DNA from 2 places in the Metabacillus flavus genome. Region 2 is predicted to be linked to the other one. Evidence: predicted binding sites of a transcription regulator. Region 2 holds the regulator's gene; the other holds the start of a gene.
What was found. Region 2 encodes LexA, which represses DNA repair genes until DNA is damaged. Its sites were predicted from a motif close to CGAACATATGTTCG; they were not measured.
Positions count from the first base shown of each region.

Region 1 (3,424 bases), 1.5 Mb from region 2:
AAAAGCTACTTTCAATGGACCGGAAGGAAAACGAGTTTTTGATCTGATCAGCCAAATGCACAAAGATGGATCATTCTACAATAGCGGACAGAACTGGGATTCAATGAGAGCAGCATTCCAATCACAAAAAATTGCCATGTTCCTTGACTCCTCTGCAGGAATCAAAGAATTGATTGACAACGCTCCGTTTGATATAGGGGTTGCTTATATTCCTGTTCCTGATGGTATCGAAAGACAAGGGGTTGTCGTTGGCGGAGCATCACTTTGGATGTCCAAAGGTACTGCAGAAGAGGAACAGCAGGGCGCATGGGATTTCATGAAGTATCTTTCTACACCTGAAGTGCAGGCTAAATGGCATGTTGACAGCGGTTATTTCTCAATCAATCCGAAAGCATATGAGCAGGATATCGTGAAAAAAGAGTGGGAGAAGTATCCTCAGCTTAAGGTGACGGTGGACCAGCTGAAAAATACAAAGCCTTCTCCGGCTACACAAGGAGCCTTGATTTCCGTTTTCCCTGAATCCAGACAAAAAGTTGTAACTGGAATGGAAAGCTTATATCAAGGGACAGATCCTCAAGAAGCATTGAATCGGGCAGCAAAGGAAACAGAACGATCGCTTGAGATGGCTAATCGCAAGCAGAAGTAAGCTTCAAAGGGCTGGCCGGGAGACGATCATCTTGGCCGGCCCTTTATTTCTTAGAATGGAGTTGCAGACATGAAGATATTTGCTCACAGAGGATGCAGCGGACAGTATCCGGAAAATACGATGCTTGCTTTTAGAAAGGCGATAGAAGTGGGGGCAAGCGGAATTGAATTGGATGTTCAAATGTCAAAAGACGGTGAACTTGTCGTCATTCATGACGAAAGAATTGACCGAACGACAGATCGATTGGGATATGTAAAGGACATGACATATAAGGAATTGCGGAATGCAGATGCAGGAAGCTGGTTTCATCCGTCTTTTCATAATGAAAGGATTCCTCATCTAGAGGAAGTGCTGGACTTGCTTTTGGAAGACCAGTCAGGTATGACTTTAAATATCGAATTGAAAAATGATGTATTCGACTATCCTGGGCTTGAGGAAAAAGTAATGCTGCTTGCGGAAGACAAAAAGCTTGCCAGCAGAATCATTCTCTCCTCTTTTAACAAAGCAAGCGTGAGTAAAATGAAACAATTGAATAAGACGTTTGAAATCGCCTGGCTTTTTGAAGGGGTTGAGCCGAACGCTGCCGCGATTGCTGAAGAACTGGGGTGCGACAGCATACACTGTCCGGCAGAATTCAGTCTCTCCGCACCCGGATTGGATTATATGAATAACGGAGGAACGTTAAGGGTTTATACAATTAATGACCTCGGTTCATATCAAAGTCTTATTCATACAAAAGTGTCGGCAGTGATGACAGACTTTCCAGATTTGCTGTTGGGCAGAATTGAAGATTAGCTCACTATTAGCCTATCCAGCATTCTCGGAGCATGATAGAATAACGGTAATATCAAGAAGGAAGAGGGCGTTTCACAATGCTGACGAAAGCCATTCTGGCATTGATTTTTCCGTTTGTTCTTGTCGTGCTTTTTACGAGAGTAACGTACAGTTATATAGTAGGGACTGCTTTAACCGCTGCACTCATCATCGCTTCTTACTTTAAAGGGTATACAGAATTTGACTATATTGTGGGGCTGGATGCTGTATCGCTTGTTGCAGGAGCTATGTACGCACGTAAAATGAACCGCAAGCCCAACCATTTGAATAAATAGACAGAAACCGTGCGATGCGCGGTTTTTTCTGTACATATAAGCTGCATATAAAGAAAAAGATTGCGAAAGGCCAAAAGCGGGAAAACTGATAGACAGAATGAAAAAAACTGCAAACGTCAGTTCGTATCTTTGGAATTTCCCATATAGTGTATGGTAAAATATAAAGACGATAATGCGTGAATTGGGGGCATTTGTGTGGAACATCGGTTTGATTTAGTCTCGAAGTATAAGCCGGAAGGCGATCAGCCCGCGGCCATTAAGAAACTTGTTAAAGGAATCAATGAAGGAAAGAAACACCAGACGCTTCTAGGGGCAACAGGAACAGGGAAAACATTTACCGTTTCAAATGTCATCAAGGAAGTCAATAAGCCGACCCTCGTGATTGCTCATAATAAAACGCTGGCAGGCCAGCTCTACAGTGAGTTTAAGGAGTTTTTTCCTAACAATGCTGTAGAGTATTTTGTGAGTTATTATGATTACTATCAGCCGGAAGCCTATGTTCCTCAGACCGATACTTTTATAGAAAAGGATGCAAGCATCAATGACGAAATTGACAAGCTGCGCCACTCCGCCACTACCTCTTTGTTTGAACGAAGGGATGTCATCATCATTGCCAGTGTATCCTGCATCTACGGCCTCGGTTCTCCGGAAGAATATAAAGAGCTTGTAGTCTCTCTTCGAACAGGAATGGAACTTGAACGGAATCAGCTCTTAAGACGTCTTGTAGACATCCAGTATGAGCGGAATGACATTGACTTCAAGCGCGGAACATTCAGGGTACGCGGGGATGTCGTGGAAATCTTTCCTGCATCCAGGGATGAGCACTGCATGAGAATTGAATTTTTCGGGGACGAAATTGACAGGATTCGGGAAGTGGACGCTTTAACCGGGGAAATACTTGGCGAGCGCGAACACGTTGCGATCTTCCCTGCCTCTCACTTCGTAACCCGTGAAGAAAAAATGAGCGTTGCTATAGGAAACATTGAAAAAGAGCTGGAGGAAGAATTAGTCAAGATGAGGGAAGCAGGCAAGCTTCTAGAGGCTCAAAGACTTGAGCAAAGGACGAGGTATGATCTTGAAATGATGAGAGAAATGGGCTTTTGCTCTGGAATTGAGAACTATTCCCGTCATCTTACTTTAAGACCTCCCGGTTCCACTCCCTATACATTAATTGATTATTTTCCGGACGACTTTATGATTGTTGTCGACGAGTCTCACGTTACCCTTCCGCAGGTGCGCGGAATGTTCAACGGGGACCAGGCGCGCAAGCAGGTTCTGGTCGATCATGGATTCCGTTTGCCTTCTGCAAAAGATAACAGACCGCTTCGATTCGAAGAGTTTGAAAAACATATGACGAATATGGTTTATGTTTCGGCGACACCGGGACCGTATGAAATAGAGCATACAGACGAAATGGTGGAGCAGATCATCCGTCCTACCGGATTACTCGATCCTACTATTGAAGTCCGGCCTATTCAGGGACAAATTGATGATTTAATCGGGGAAATCAATGCAAGAGTCGAAAAGAATGAACGTGTTCTCATTACCACTTTAACGAAAAAGATGTCCGAGGATCTGACCAATTACCTCAGAGAAATTGGAATCAAAGTCAATTACCTCCACTCCGAAATAAAAACACTCGAGCGGATTGAAGTAATACGCGACCTGC
Region 1 covers NZ_JAGVRK010000001.1:3,456,081-3,459,504, reverse strand. The annotation lists gene J9317_RS17745 (ABC transporter substrate-binding protein) at 1-646, shown strand, start outside; gene J9317_RS17740 (glycerophosphodiester phosphodiesterase) at 716-1,441, shown strand; gene J9317_RS17735 (CsbA family protein) at 1,519-1,755, shown strand; gene uvrB (excinuclease ABC subunit UvrB) at 1,951-3,424, shown strand, end outside.
Region 1: a site for LexA is predicted at 1,866-1,879, ahead of uvrB (excinuclease ABC subunit UvrB). Genes of this name have one in related genera too.

Region 2 (3,424 bases):
TGGGATGGCTGTTTTCCGCTACAGGATGCTCACTTTCCATCGGACTGGCACGTGAGCTTTTCCAGAGCTTAGCGCTTTAAATCTGTTCAAAGAACATGTTTTTTACGGTGGGTTTCACTCGCACGAAACTTAAACATAGTTATGGATAGTGCAATGGTACAAAAAAGAGCAAAAAAAGGCAACTAAACAGATTATAAGGTCTGTTCAGCGGCCTTTTTCTCTTCCATGTATTCCTGGTACCTTCTATGTACCGTCGCTTTTGATACTGAATAGCCGAAGCCTCTCAGCGTGGCTGCTATATCTGCGAACGTGAGTTTACTGTTCCTTAAACGAACGATTTCCTCGATTGGAACTTCAATTTTATCTTTTCTCCCGCCAGAAACAAGATCGGTTAAGTTATGCTGCGGCTGATATCCCTTTTCAACCGCACGCTTCATTCCGCGCCTAATTTTCATATTATGGATCTTCCTCTGATATTCTTCGACAATGCTGACAATTTCGAGAACCATTGTATCCGCTTCTGACAGCTGCAGTTCGCCCTGCTGTGCAATTGTGAACACTCTCGCCTGCTCTTTGTAAATACAGTGGAGAATGGCCATTCTGGCGCTTCCTCTTCCAAGTCTGGTTTCATCCTGGATCAGAATTGCTTTTACATCTTCCTTTTTTATCGTGTCGAGAAGCTCAAGAATTCCTTCCCTCTCAATTTCATAGCCGCTTGCCTTCTCCATGATGATCCGGACGGGTTCCATTCCGTTTTGAACCGCTAGCGAAGTCAGTTCTTCTTCCTGTCTATGAAGAGAAGTTTCCTGTTCTTCTTTAGCTGTACTGACTCTGCAATAAATAACCGCCTTCAAGTAAACACCTACTCTTCTGAAGCAATAATGTGGGTTTCATGCTGGTAAAGTTCATTCTTTTTTACTGGAATAAAAACGGTGTCGCCCGGTTTAATGACAATGGTAGATAAATTGTTTTCCTTATCCACCCACTCCACAAACTCAGTCTGAGACATCCCGTGCTTGTCCTTCAATGTTTCTGCCAAATCCCATAATGTATCTCCTTCGCGGATTTCTATTTTAGCATATTCATCCAGTGTTTTGCCGCTTCCCGTACCGGCTGCTGCAAATAAAATACCCCCTACTAGAACGAAAAATGATGCTATGAGTGCAAATGTGCTTTTTGACATGATAACCCCTCCAGAATGTTTGTTCGCTTTTCGATGTTTTTATTATAATACGAACAAACGTTTTGGGTCAAGCGCTTTTCGAACTTATGTTTGTATTTTTAGGTAAATGATGCTATAATCACTATAAATTACTTACTCTGAGGTGCTAAGGATGAGCAAACTATCAAAAAGGCAACAGGACATTCTTGAATTCATTAAACAGGAAGTCAAAAGCAAAGGGTATCCTCCGTCCGTCCGTGAAATTGGTCTTGCTGTCGGTCTGGCATCCAGCTCTACTGTACATGGGCATCTAGCGAGACTTGAAAACAAAGGGCTTATACGCCGAGATCCTACAAAACCAAGGGCTATCGAGATTTTGAATGAAGACCAGGGAATGGAAATTCCGAGAAACGAAGTGATTAACGTTCCGATCATCGGGAAGGTTACGGCAGGGCTGCCGATCACTGCTGTAGAAAATATTGAGGAATACTTTCCGCTCCCTGAACGGCTCGCCTCACCTGATGACCAGGTATTTATGCTTGAGATTGTCGGGAACAGTATGATTGAAGCGGGAATATTAGACGGAGACCTTGTTGTTGTGAGACAGCAGCAATCCGCTAACAACGGTGATATCGTCGTTGCTATGACAGAGGATGATGAAGCAACTGTGAAACGCTTTTTTAAAGAAAAAGATTATATTAGGCTGCAGCCGGAAAACTCTTCAATGGAACCCATTATTTTAAGGAACGTATCAATACTGGGCAAAGTGATTGGAGTATACCGTACAGTGCATTGAAGAGCTTGTTCAACTGGACAAGCTTTTTTTATACATACATAAAATGATAGAATAAGGGCTGGATAATGTGCTATACAATCAGCATCTGGAGGAACCACTTATGTCCGACAATCAAAAGGAACTTCTATTAGATGAAGCCAGCAGTCAATTTATATTTCCCTTCTCTTTAAAATATACCAAGTTGATGAAGATCCAGCAGCAGCTGGAGGATACCGGTTACCGGTTCTTCAAGCTTGATGCAAAAGAAACAGAGAATGCATATTATGGTCCCGGGCAATCCGTTTCCCACGATAATATGGACCAATACTTTTTGCCGTTTATCGAAAACCTGTTATTTGTTCATGAGCCGGCAAAAGAATCGCTTAGCCGGTTTTCAAAGTCTGTTCAATCACCTATCAGGTTATTATTTGGTGAGGATCAGCGTTCATATGGAGCTGAAATCCTTTCTGCTGATATTTTTATCTGTCCCTTTGAAATAGGGATAATCTCGATTCGGACCCGGTTTACTCAGTCTCCCTTGAAGCTTTCTGAAGTGATGGACTTTCAAAATCAGTTCCGCGTTCTGGATCCAAAGCTTGTTGAAAAGAAGAATCTTAGGGTCATTACTGAAAATTCATCCTTTGACAGCATTCAGGATTACATATTTAAAGAAATTGCACCTGGCATTGTTCCTTTTATCGAAACAGGGGCGAACAAGTCCTCTTATTTCGGAAGTCTTCCCTATTTCGTGGATGAAAGAATGTATGTTGTCAGTACGCTGGTCACGCGTGAGGATCACGTGACAAATGAACATCTCTTCCGGTCGGGGCAGGTAAATGGATATGACTCACAAGGAAATCCGTTTATTTCCGCAAGAAACCCTGAGTACATTGACAATTATGCAAAAAACCACACATACAGCAGGTGGGCACCGCAGACGAACTATGTAATCAGCGATCATGCTTTTACTTGCCTTAGCCAGCGGGGAGAGCACGTACCAATAATCAAGTCCGAGATGTTTGGGCAGCATTATTACAACCTGCTCCTTCACTTTTTTTACAAAATGGTTCTGCTTAAACTTTCATATCAATACTCGCTGCTGTACAGACGGAATAAAACGAATGAGATTGAACAGCTAATTCAAACCATTACCGAGTTTTCCGGCAAATATCATTTTAAGGAAATCAGCAGCCGCACTGAGGGGCAGGAATTGGCTTTCTTAATGAATAAAGTGTTTCATATTTCGACTTTGTATGACGAAGTGAAAAAAACACTTGACAGCTTGTTCAGAAATCAGGAAAAAATTTCAGCAAAACGAAATAATTATTTACTGTTTATTTTAACGACGTATACGGTTATTTCCGGAATCTACGGAATGAATCTTGTTATAGAGGACTGGAAAGGGAAAATCGATTGGAGGATCATGACTCAATACTCGGTTTTTGAGTATATAGCGTTTGGAGTTGCCATCAGCGGAATCCTAATGG
Region 2 covers NZ_JAGVRK010000001.1:1,954,317-1,957,740, reverse strand. The annotation lists gene J9317_RS10005 (YneB family resolvase-like protein) at 192-854, opposite strand; gene yneA (cell division suppressor protein YneA) at 863-1,183, opposite strand; gene lexA (transcriptional repressor LexA) at 1,335-1,958, shown strand; gene J9317_RS09990 (magnesium transporter CorA family protein) at 2,059-3,424, shown strand, end outside.